One region of the Mesorhizobium sp. M7A.F.Ca.US.010.02.1.1 genome, then DNA from elsewhere that is predicted to be linked to it. Evidence: predicted binding sites of a transcription regulator. Region 1 holds the regulator's gene; each other region holds the start of a gene.
The links. Region 1 encodes LexA, which represses DNA repair genes until DNA is damaged. Its sites were predicted from a motif close to TGTTCNNNNTGTGTTCNG; they were not measured.

Region 2: the regulator LexA is predicted to act here: its motif matches at 2,313-2,330, upstream of EOA19_RS10450 (UvrD-helicase domain-containing protein).
Region 3: the regulator LexA is predicted to act here: its motif matches at 1,458-1,475, upstream of EOA19_RS25360 (YifB family Mg chelatase-like AAA ATPase).

The regions. Positions count from the first base shown of each region.
Region 1 covers NZ_RZRV01000008.1:175,413-179,608, reverse strand. The annotation lists gene kynA (tryptophan 2,3-dioxygenase) at 1-139, shown strand, start outside; gene kynU (kynureninase) at 219-1,466, shown strand; gene lexA (transcriptional repressor LexA) at 1,878-2,618, shown strand; gene EOA19_RS11375 (ComEC/Rec2 family competence protein) at 2,612-4,196, opposite strand, start outside.
Region 2 covers NZ_RZRV01000007.1:223,391-227,586, reverse strand. The annotation lists gene EOA19_RS10455 (glucose/quinate/shikimate family membrane-bound PQQ-dependent dehydrogenase) at 1-2,117, opposite strand, end outside; gene EOA19_RS10450 (UvrD-helicase domain-containing protein) at 2,370-4,196, shown strand, end outside.
Region 3 covers NZ_RZRV01000031.1:69,308-73,503, forward strand. The annotation lists gene gshB (glutathione synthase) at 1-499, shown strand, start outside; gene EOA19_RS25355 (NAD(P)H-dependent oxidoreductase) at 735-1,325, shown strand; gene EOA19_RS25360 (YifB family Mg chelatase-like AAA ATPase) at 1,568-3,100, shown strand; gene EOA19_RS25365 (J domain-containing protein) at 3,379-3,918, shown strand; gene EOA19_RS25370 (malate synthase G) at 4,036-4,196, opposite strand, start outside.

The DNA of each region.
Region 1 (4,196 bases):
CTTCAACCACGTCACCACGGTGGAGCGCATCATCGGCCTGAAACGCGGCACCGGCGGCACGTCGGGTGCTTCGTATCTGAAGAAAATGCTCGAGGTCGTGCTGTTCCCGGAGCTGTGGACGGTCCGCACCCGGCTCTGACGTCGAAATGAAAACAGGCACACCGAGGGGACGCGCTGTGGCGGAAAACCCTTCGCGAACAACCGGGGACTGACCGACCATGAGTGGAATTCCTGATCTCGCCGCAGTCGAAGCGATGGATGCCACGGATCCGCTGCGGGCCATGCGCGACCGTTTCATTCTGCCGGAGGGGATGATCTATCTCGACGGCAATTCACTGGGGGCAGCGTCTCATGCCGTTTTCAGCGAGCTGCAGCAGGCGGCGACCCAAGAATGGGCCCAGGATCTCATCCGAGCTTGGAACACGGCCGGATGGTTCGAGATGCCAATCGAACTCGGCGACCAGCTCGGACGCCTGATAGGAGCCGCGGCCGGCCAGACCGTTGTCTGCGACACGACATCGACCAACATCTACAAGGTGCTGCACGCGGCGATGGAGATGCGGCCCGGCCGGTCGGCCATCGTCGCCGAAGGTGACAGTTTTCCCACCGACCTGTACATCGCCGAAGGCGTGGCCTCGACCCGGGATGGCGTCCTGCTGCGCCTCGCGGGTGTCGACGCGCCGACCATCGAAGAGCTGATCGACGAAAACGTCGCGGTGGTGCTGGTCAATCACGTCAATTACAAATCGGGTGAACTGCGCGACATGGCGGCGCTGACGCGCAAAGCTCATGCGGCCGGAGCGCTGATCGTCTGGGATCTTTGCCACACCGCCGGCGCCCTGCCCGTCGAGCTCGATCACGCAAATGCCGATTTCGCCATCGGCTGCACCTACAAGTACCTCAACGGCGGTCCGGGCGCACCGGCCTTCATCTATGCCGCGCAGCGCCACCACGGCGATATCAGCCAGCCGCTCAGCGGCTGGTGCGGCCATGCGCGGCCCTTTGCCTTCGAACGGGGTTATGTTGCCGGCACCGGCATCCGCCGCTTTTTGTGCGGCACTCAGCCGATCCTGTCGATGCGGGCGCTCAAAGGCGCGCTTGCCATCTGGAATGACGTCGACATGGCGGCATTGCGAAAGAAGAGTGTCGCGTTGACAGAACTGTTCATCCAGCTCGTCGAAGCCAGGTGCGGCGCCTACGGTCTCACGCTGGAGACCACCCGCGACGCGACCAGGCGCGGCAGCCAGGTGTCGTTCCTTCACGATCACGGCTATCAAATCATGCGGGCGCTGATCGAGCGCGGCGTCATCGGTGATTTTCGTGCGCCATCGACCATCCGTTTCGGCTTCACGCCGCTCTATGTCGGCTACAAGGATGTGTGGCTGGCGGTTGAGGTGCTGGAGGATATTCTGCGCACGGGCGCATGGAAGGACCGCCGTTTCGCGGTCAAGGAAGCCGTTACCTGACGCAACGATCCCCGCGATCCACCGCCGCCGCCCTCACTGCCTGGCAGATGACGGAGGGCTGAATTTCCAGCCACAAATGCCAACAGACGTTGGCGTTTTGGCTCCGTTTCGTTCACGGCAAACGAACGTCCCGAAGATTGATATCGTCCTTTGTGGAGGTCGATAGACTGATAATGCCAAGCCTTGGGTCGAGGATGAGCCACAGGTCATTAACCATAATAATTTCAATGTGAGCAGGCGCATCGCCGTGCCTAGCGCCTGTTGATCGCGACCCGCTGGCAAGCGCCAAATAATTTCAGCAGCCTTAACAAATTCATTAAACTTTAAACGGTTGCAGAACACAACTGGAACAGATAGGGTTTGTTCTGGGTTTGTTTTTCGATTCTGGTTTCAGGTAACCTGGGGGCCGCCATGCTGACGCGCAAGCAACATGAACTGCTGATGTTCATCCATGAACGCCTGAAGGAGAGCGGCATTCCGCCATCCTTCGACGAGATGAAGGAGGCGCTTGACCTTGCCTCCAAATCCGGGATTCATCGGCTGATCACCGCACTTGAGGAGCGCGGCTTTATTCGCCGGTTGCCCAACCGGGCACGCGCGCTGGAAGTGCTGCGATTGCCGGACTCGATCGCGCCCGGTCTCAACGCGGCAAAGAAGTTTTCGCCAAGCGTCATCCAGGGCAGTCTCGGTCAGGGTGGCGCCCTTGGCCGGCAGATCAAGCCGGCGCCTTCGCGGATGCCCTCGCCCGGCAATGATGACGATGCGGTCTCCGCCGTGTCGATCCCGGTCATGGGCCGTATCGCCGCCGGTGTGCCGATCGATGCCATCCAGCATCAGACGCATTCGATCTCGGTGCCGCCGGATATGATCATGGGCGGCGCCCACTATGCGCTGGAGGTCAAGGGTGACTCGATGATCGAGGCCGGCATCTTCGATGGCGACACCGTCATAATCCGCAACGCCGACACCGCCCAGCCAGGCGAGATCATCGTGGCGCTGGTCGATGAAGAGGAAGCGACGCTGAAGCGGTTCCGCCGCAAGGGCGCTTCGATTGCTCTCGAAGCCGCCAATCCGGCCTATGAAACCCGTATTTTCGGCCCGGACAGGGTCAAGGTGCAAGGCAAGCTCGTCGGCCTGATCCGCCGCTACTGAGGCGGCTGTGGGTTGGCCGCTGGCTTCTCCGGTTTCTTGAAGGGTGCCAGCCCCCTTGCCTCACGAGAGTATTTGCGTTGCGTGTGCCAGGGCCGATATGGGCTGTCCACCGCGAAGCTGATCGTCGCCGGCGTGGTCGCCGATTGGCGATCGAAGAAGACCGCGGCACTGCCTTTGCGAGCCAGTTGCCGCTTGGTGATGACGAGAACCAGCGGATTGTGACAGGCGTCATACGCGGTGGCGTCATTGATGACGATCAGCTCGGCGAAGCCGCAGGCTTTCCAGGCGTCCTTGCGGTCCTCGACATAGGCAATGATCGCACCGGACATGTGCCTGGCCACGCAAACGCCTGAGGAGCAATAGAACGGCGATCCCAGCGGCAGATCAACGGCATCCGCGACATCGAATTGCCCATCGCTGTTGTCGAACACCTCTGGCACGACGATGGTTTCTGATGTCAGGGCGCGTTTCCAGTTGTCGACGGTGAATTCGTTCGGCCGTTCCCGGCTGACGGCAAGCTCGCCGCCACCGATCGGCAACGCCACCAGCCGGGCGTCTTCCGAGATTAGCACATCCGGCGTGCGCGTATCCGAGACGGTCAGCAAGCCTGCCAGCGCGAATGGCAGAGCAGCGAGCCGCAGCCAAGTTGTCGCCATTGTCGCGATGACCAGGGCAATTGCCACCAACAGGACCGACTGCTGCGAAATCAGCCCGACCCCATCGACAGGCGAACGCTCGGAGATCCAGCCTGATATGGCAATCATCATCGTCAGGCCCTTACCCATCAGGTAGAGAGCCGGCCAATCCAATCCGAAAGGCATCAACAGCGCGCTGGCGACGGCCAGGAACATGACGACGGTGACGATCGGCATTACCGCGAGATTGGCAAACAGGCTGAGCGGCGAGACACGCTGAAAATGCCAGATGGCAAACAGCGTCGTCGCGCTTCCCGCGATGATCGAGGTCATGGCAAGGCCGGTTGCCGCCAGCAGGAATTTTCGCGTCAGGAAACCGGGCACGGATCGCTTTGGCGGCGGCGGTCTTGCTTTTCCCGCGCGGTGATCCGCCCAGCCGGCATAGGCGCCGACCAGAGCCGCGGTCGCGGCGAACGACATCTGAAAACTCGGGCCGACCACCTCATGCGGCGACACCACGATGACGGCGATCGCCGAGATCGCCAGATTGCGCATGGTGAGTGCTGCTCGATCGAACAGCACGGCAATCAGCATCACCGCCAGCATGATGAAGCTGCGCTCGGCGGCAACGACGACTCCAGAGATGATGAGATAGGCCGCGATCGAGAACAGCGCGGCGGCAGCGGCATACTTCTTGACCGGGCGACGCGCGGAAAAGTCGGGAAACAAGGCGAAGGCGCCGCGCAGCAATCCCATGATGGTGCCCGCGACCAGCGCCATATGCAGTCCCGAAATGGAGATGATGTGGTAGATGCCGGTACGTCGCATCGCCTCATTGATCTCATCGGGAATGCCGGCGCGCACGCCGACGATGAGCGCCGCGGCGATCTCGCCTTCGGCGCCGCCGACGCTGGCCCTGATATGGTCGGCGATGCCTTCACGG
Region 2 (4,196 bases), on a different contig from region 1:
ACCGCGGCCCCCAGGAAGGCGACGCCGCCAGCCGTGATCATCGGCCCGCCGATGCCCGGCACCCCGACTTTCAGGGGCAGCGGCAGCGGCGTCATGTCGTAGACGGTGCCGTTGCGGTGCTTGTAGGCGATCTTGCCGGTCCTGAGATCGGCGCCGGCGACATAGCCCCAGGGCGGCGCCTGGCAAGGAATGCCGAGCGGCGACAGGAACGGTCCCATCACCACCGCATAGGGCGCGCCCTCGTTGCGGTTCAGCCCCTGCTCGCTGCCGCGCCCTTCGTCCGGCGGCGGCACCTGATCGCGCGGGATCAACTGCGATTTGAACGCCAGGTAGGTCGGCATGCCGAACAGCACCTGCCGGACCGGATCGACGGCGACGCCGCCCCAGTTGAAGGTGCCGAAGTTGCCGGGGTAGATCAGCGACCCCTGGACGGAAGGCGGCGTATAGCGACCCTCATAGTGCAGGCCCTGGAATTCGATCCGGCAGGCCAACTGGTCGAACATGGTTAGGCCCCACATGTCGGCGCCGGTGAGCGGCTTCGGCATGAAGGTGAGATCGGAGACCGGCTGCGTCGGCGATGTGTGGTCGCCTTCGATCACGCCGCCCGGCGCCGGCACTTCGTTGACCGCAATGACCGGCTCGCCGGTGCGGCGGTCGAGCACATAGAGGTCGCCCTGCTTGGTCGGTCCGACCAGCGCCGGCACCACCGTGCCGTCGGGTTTGGTGATGTCGATCAGGCTCGGCTGTGCCGGTACGTCCATGTCCCAGAGATCGTGGTGCACGGTCTGCCGCACCCATCGCACCTGACCGGTGTTGAGGTCGAGCGCGGTGATCGACGACGAGAACTTCTCGACATTGGCACTGCGCCCGGCGCCGAGCTGGTCCGGCGTCTGGTTGCCGAGCGGCACGTAGAGCAGGCCGAGCTTCTCGTCGGCGCTCGGCGTCGACCACATGTTGGGCGAGTTGGCGGTATAGGTCTGGCCGGCCGGCAGCGGCGTCGTCTGGTCCGGATTGCCGGAATCCCAGTTCCACACCAGCGCGCCGGTGGCAGCGTCGTAGGCGCGGATGACACCGGACGGCTCCTGCGTCGAATAATTGTCGTTGACCGCGCCGCCGACAATGATCTTGCCGCCTGATATCAGCGGGGCCGAGGTCGAGTAGTAATAGCCCGACTTCGGATAGGGCATGTTGGTCAGAAGGTTCAGCGTGCCGCCCTCGGCGAAAGCCGGGCAGACCTGCCCGTTGGCGGCGTCGAGCGCGATCAGCCGCGCGTCCGAGGTCGGCAGGTAGACGCGGGTCGCACAGGGCTGCCCGGCGGCGCCGGCGGCATCGGCATAATAGGCCACGCCGCGGCAGGTCTGGTGCTGGCGGTCCTTGTCGAGCTTGACCTTGGGATCGAAGCGCCATTTCTCCTTGCCGCTCGCGGCATCGATGGCGATGGCGAAATTGTGCGGCGTGCAGATGTAGAGCGTGTCGCCGATCTTCAGCGGCGTCACCTGATAGGTGGTCTCGCCGACATCGTCCGGACCCTTCACGTCGCCGGTCTGGTAGGTCCACGCCGGCTGCAGCTTGGCGACATTGTCAGGCGTGATCTGGTCGAGCGGCGAATAGCGCTGGCCGAACTGCGTGCGGCCGTAATAGTGCCACTCGCCGGCCGGCACATCATTGCCGAGATTGGCGTTGGCGACCACCTTGTCGGTGCCGAGTTCACCGGCAATGTCCTTCGGGTCCGATGTCATCGAATAACCGGCGACGGCCAGCGAGGCCAGCACGGCAAGGATCAGCGGTGCGCGCCCGTCAGGGCCGGCAAGACCCCGCCTCGCCCACGGCGTCAGCAGCCACAAAGCGAGAAGCACGATGATGCCGCCGCGCGGCCCGAGTTCCCACCAATCGAAGCCGGTTTCCCAGACCGCCCAGGCCAGCGTGCCGAGCACGATCACCGCGTAGAGCCACAGTGCGGTGGACCTGCGCCGGTAGAGCAGCCAGGCGGCGATCAGGAAGGCAAGGCCGGCAATGACATAGTACCAGCTGCCGCCCAGCATCGCCAGGCGGATGCCGCCGCCGCCGAGCGCCAGGCCGATGAGGAAAAGAATGAGGGAGGTGATGGTGACAGCCAAGATGATACTCCTTCGACTGTTGCGCTTCGCGGCGCGGCCATGGCAACCCGGCATTGCGTCGCTGCCCGAAGCACAACTTTCTCCTGACGGTCCCGCCTGTCAAGCACGGGCCTCAAGCGCAGGCGGTAATGGTCCATCGCAATTGGAATAACATCGACCGCGGTGGGAGCGCGGGGCAGCAATCGGGCACTTTAGCGGAACAAAACGTAGACAGTTCTGGTCTTTCCCCACCGAATCACTACATTCGGGGCGATGTCCGGCTTTTCCGAAGACATGCCCTTTTTCGACGAACCCAATGCGCGGCCCACGGCCCCGTCGGGCATCGCCGCGCGCGCCATGGCTGCCCGCAGCGGACACAACAACGCACCCGACTATCTGAAGGGCCTCAACCCGGAGCAGCGGCTAGCTGTTGAAACAACGGAGGGGCCGGTTCTGGTGCTGGCCGGTGCCGGTACCGGCAAGACCCGCGTGCTCACCACGCGCATCGCTCACATCCTCGCCACCGGCAAGGCGTTCCCGTCGCAGATCCTCGCGGTGACCTTTACCAACAAGGCCGCGCGCGAGATGAAGATCCGCATCGGCGTGCTGATCGGCGAAGGCAATGTCGAGGGTATGCCATGGCTCGGCACCTTCCACTCGATTGGCGTCAAGCTGCTTCGCCGCCATGCCGAACTCGCCGGTTTGCGCTCCGACTTCACCATCCTCGACACCGACGACGTCGTGCGGCTGATCAAGCAGCTGATCCAGGCCGAAGGGCTCGACGACAAGCGCTGGCCGGCCAAGCAGTTCGCCCAGATGATCGATGGCTGGAAGAACAAGGGGCAAGGTCCGGCCGACATCGCCGAGGGCGACGCGCGCGCCTTCGCCAACGGCAAGGGCCGCGAGCTCTACAAGGCCTATCAGGAGAGGCTGAAGACGCTGAACGCCTGCGATTTCGGCGACCTGCTCTGCCACCCGATCCGCATCTTCCGCGCCAATCCGGACGTGCTGAAGGAATACCACAAGCGCTTCAAATACATCCTCGTCGACGAGTACCAGGACACCAACACCGCGCAGTACATGTGGCTGCGGCTTTTGGCGCAGAGGCCCGATTCCGGGCGCAAGCCTTCGGCGACTAATCTCCAATCGGCCGAAGGCCGCAAGGACGACCGTCCGTCCGAGCCGTTGCGAGGCCCCCGCGGAGGGCCCGCGCCGGCAGGCGCGGAACAGCCCGTGAGCGTGAATATATGCTGCGTCGGCGACGACGACCAATCCATCTATGGCTGGCGCGGCGCCGAGGTCGACAACATCCTGCGCTTCGACAAGGATTTTCCCGGCGCCACCATCATCCGGCTGGAGCGCAACTACCGCTCGACCGCGCATATCCTTGGCGCGGCCTCCCACCTCATCGCCCACAATGAGGGCCGCTTCGGCAAGACGCTGTTCACGGACCGCAACGATCCCGAAGACGGCAAGGTGCATGTCCACGCCGCCTGGGATTCCGAGGAAGAAGCGCGCGCCGTCGGCGAGACCATCGAGACCTACCAGCGGCAAAAGCACAATCTCAACGACATGGCGATCCTGGTCCGCGCGTCCTTCCAGATGCGCGAATTCGAGGATCGTTTCGTCACGCTCGGTCTCAACTACCGCGTCATCGGCGGCCCGCGTTTCTACGAGCGCATGGAGATCCGCGATGCGCTGGCCTTCTTCCGCGTGGTGGCGCAAGGCGCCGACGACCTCGCCTTCGAGCGCATCGTCAATGTGCCCAAGCGCGGCCTTGGTGAAGCCACCATCCGCCAGATCCACGACACGGCCCGCGCGCTGCGCATCCCAATGCTGGAAGCCGCCGCCAAGCTCGCCGAAAGCGACGAGTTGAAGCCGAAGCCGCGCGCCGCCTTGCGCGAAGTCGCGGCCAATTTCGAACGCTGGCAGAAGGCGCTGGAAACCACGCCGCACACCGAACTCGCCGAGACCATTCTCGAAGAGAGCGGCTACACCGACATGTGGAAGAACGACCGCTCGGTTGAAGCCCCCGGCCGGCTGGAGAACCTGAAAGAGCTGATCCGCTCGATGGAGGAGTATGAATCGCTGCGCTCCTTC
Region 3 (4,196 bases), on a different contig from region 1:
CTTCCGCAAGGAGTTCGGCGACATCATCGTCAAGCCGCTGTACGGCAATGGCGGCGCCGGTATCTTCCACATGCTGGAGGCCGACCGCAACCTTGCCTCGCTGCTGGAAATGTTCGGCCAGATGTTCCGCGAACCCTATATCGTGCAGCGCTATCTCAAGGACGTGCGCAAGGGCGACAAGCGCATCATCCTGATCGACGGCGAGCCGGTCGGCGCCATCAACCGGGTGCCGGCCGAACACGATTCCCGCTCCAACATGCATGTCGGCGGCCGCGCCGAAAAGACCGAACTGACGGAGCGCGAACGCGAGATCTGCGCCCGCATCGGGCCGTCGCTGAAAGAGCGCGGCTTCATCCTCGTCGGCATCGACGTCATCGGCGACTACATGACCGAGATCAACGTGACCTCGCCGACCGGCGTGCGTGAGGTCAAGCGTTTCGGCGGCGCCGACATCGCCAGCCTGTTCTGGGACGCGGTCGAGGACAAGCGGCGGACGTAACCGTTTTCACTTTGTCTTAACCATGTTCCGGTTTCTGCAACCGGCCACAACCCAGCCGCGACCGGCGCGGCTGCATATTCTTGTAATGTTCCTCATTTGATCGGGCGATTGCATAAGCCCGCTGCTGATCGACACCGGCGATGGGCTTTCCCTCCCCGCCACTGACCTTGCTGTTTCCACTTGGTTGCGCGACGGCTAATATGTGCGTGTAGTTCGAAGCCTGAAGGCCCGCGCCATGAAAATCAATGTCGTCTACGCGCATCCACTAGCCGACAGTTACCAGGCGGCGCTCCACAAACGGGTCGTTCAGACCCTCAAAGCCAGGGGTGACGAGGTCGTTGATTTCGATCTCCATCAGATGAAGTTCGATCCTGTGATGCATGCCGAAGAAAGACATGGCCACTTTGACCCTGCCCAGGCACCCAGCGACTTGCAGGTTTACATCGACGCGTTGAGATGGGCGGAGGCATGCGTTTTCTGCTTTCCGACATGGTGGTCAGGCATGCCCGCAATCTTGAAGGGTTATTTTGATCGAGTTTGGCGACCGGGGGTGGCTTACGAGTTGCCGGCAGACGGTGGCGTGATCAAGCCGGCGCTATTGAACATCCGGCGGATGGGCGTTGTTACCACATGCGGGTCGCCGTGGTGGTATACTGAACTGTACATGCAAAACCCGGGAAGGAAGGTGCTGCTGCGCGGTCTCAAGACTATGTGCGGCCGCAACGTGAGGCACCTCTACCTGACGAGATATTCCGTCGAAAACATCTCTGATGACCAGAGGGAAATGTTCGCCCGCAAGGTGGAGCGCCTGTTCGACAAATTCTAGCCATCTATGCTCGGGTATGTCATCTTTGATGCCAGCGAGCCTTTGACGGAGCGGGCGCTCAAGCTTCCGATCAAAGCCTAGCTTATGGACGGCGCTCCTTGCCGGCAGAATTCTCACCGTGGTGAAGCTATATGTTCTCGTAATGTTCTTGCTTAACTCCGAAATCTGTGGTTGTCTTCTTTGACTTCGCTCACACCCTGATCGCCAGGGCATGGGCGAACTACTGTCCGGGGGTACAAAAAATGGTGGCGCGGGTTCGCACGGTCGCTTTCCAAGGCATCGAGGCCGTGCCGGTCGACGTGCAGGTGATGATCGCGCCCGGCAAGGTCAACATGCATATCGTCGGCCTGGGCGACAAGGCGGTGGCCGAAAGCCGCGAGCGGGTGCAGGCCGCACTGCATGCTTCCGGCCTGTCGATGCCGTCGAAGAAGGTGACTGTCAATCTGGCGCCGGCCGACCTGCCGAAGGAAGGCAGTCACTACGACCTGCCGATCGCGCTTGGCCTGATGGCTGCCCTTGGCGCCATCCCGGGCGACATGCTAGCCGGCTATGTCGTGCTTGGAGAATTGTCGCTCGATGGCACGATTGCCGCGGTCGCCGGCGCCTTGCCGGCGGCGATCGCGGCCAATGCCGAGGGCAAGGGCCTGATCTGCCCGTTCGCCTGCGGACCGGAAGCGGCCTGGGCTGGAAAGGATTTCGACATTCTGGCGCCGCGCAGCCTGATTGCCGTCGCCAATCATTTTCGTGGCACGCAGGTGCTGTCGCGCCCCGAGGCCGGCATCCACGCCGCGGCGCTGGATCTGCCCGACCTCGCCGACATCAAGGGCCAGGAGACCGCCAAGCGGGCGCTGGAGGTGGCGGCGGCCGGTGGTCATAATCTGCTTATGATCGGACCGCCAGGATCGGGCAAATCGATGCTGGCGCAGCGGCTGCCGTCGATCCTGCCGCCGCTGGCGCCGAAGGAATTGCTCGAAGTCTCGATGATCGCCTCGGTGGCGGGGGAACTCGGCGAAGGCAAGCTGACCGACCGGCGGCCGTTCCGCGCGCCGCACCACTCGGCCTCGATGGCGGCGATGGTCGGCGGCGGCATCCGCGCGCGGCCGGGCGAGGTGTCGCTGGCCCATCACGGCGTGCTGTTCCTCGACGAGTTTCCCGAGTTCACGCCGCAGACGCTCGATGCGCTGCGCCAGCCGCTGGAGACCGGCGACTGCATGATCGCGCGGGCCAACCATCGCGTTACCTATCCGGCGCGTATCCAATTGGTGGCGGCGATGAACCCATGCCGCTGCGGCATGGCCGGCGAGCCAGGCTATCGCTGCCTGCGCGGCGAGCGTTGCCGCACCGACTATCAGGCGCGCATTTCGGGCCCGCTGCTCGACCGCATCGATCTCAGGATCGAAGTGCCGGCGGTCTCGGCCAGCGACTTGATCCGGCCCGACCGGGCGGAGAAGAGTGCCGATGTGGCGATGCGCGTGGCACGCGCCCGCACCATCCAGCGCGAACGCTTCGAGCGGCTCGGCGCCACCCGCGCCACCACCAACGCGCATTGCTCACCGTCGATCATCGAGGAAATCGCCATGCCTGACGCCACCGGCCTGTCGCTGCTCAAGGACGCCAGCGAGAAGCTCGCCTTTTCCGCCCGCGCCTACCACCGGGTGCTGAAAGTGGCGCGCACACTGGCCGATCTCGACGCCAGCGAAACCGTCGGCCGAATCCATCTGGCCGAGGCGATCTCCTACCGCATGAGCTCGGAGCGGATGGCGCAGGCGGCGTAGGTCCCTCGCCGCCCGACAAGCCGACCTCGCCACGTTGCCTTCCGCGATCACGCCATAACCCCGCGCCTGCGAATCGATCATCTCCACGGTGCGGCGGACCTGATTGTCCGCTTGGCCGGCGTCCTCACCACCCAACGGCCCCCAACCGAGCGGGCGCCGGCCATTTCTCCCTCTTCCGGAGGCGTGGACGTCACCTGCATCGGACCAAAGTCTTGGTCTCTGCATTGGACATTCCTTATTTAGACAATGCGAATATGGTTGCGGTCGGGGAGCCCGCTATGTTCATTGACTACTACGAAGTTTTGGAAGTTAGCCCGAACGCCAACTCGGAAACGCTGGAGCGCATTTTTCGCTATTTTGCGATGCGCTATCATCCCGACAATCGCGAAACCGGCGATGAAGCCCGCTTCAGTGAAATCGTGGAAGCCCACAACACGCTCAAGGATCCGGTCAAACGCGCTCAATACGACATCGCGTACAAGGACCATGCCGGCCTTCGCCGCGAGCTGACCGAGGAAGCCAGCAGCACCAAGGGCGTCGAGCGGGATGTCGTGATCCAGGCCAGGCTGCTGTCGCTGCTTTACGCGAAGCGCCGGCACGACGTCAGCAATCCCGGGATCGGAGATGTGGAGCTCGAACGCTTGTCAGGCTGTCCGCGAGAGCATCTCGAATTTCATCTCTGGTATCTGAAAGCGAAGGGCTGGATAGCAAGAGTGGAAAACGGGACGATCGCGATTACGGTGGAAGGCGTCGATCGGGTCAACTCCGAACACCGTCGCGATCCCACCATCCGGCTCCTGGACCATACGGCTTCCTGACGCCTTGTCTGTGGCCGGAAGCAAATAGCATCCGCCGCACCAGTCGCGGACGCGCCTTCAACGCCGCTGGCGATTTCACCACCGTCGAGCGAAATACGACAAAACCGATCCGTTGCCTCAGGCTTGCTGCGCCTTCAGTTCCAGCCGCCGCGCGTGCAGCACCGGCTCGGTGTAGCCGTTGGGCTGGACGCGGCCCTTGAAGACCAGGTCACAAGCGGCCTGGAAGGCGATCGACTTGGTGAAATCGGCGGCCATGGGCTGGTAGAGTGGGTCGCCCG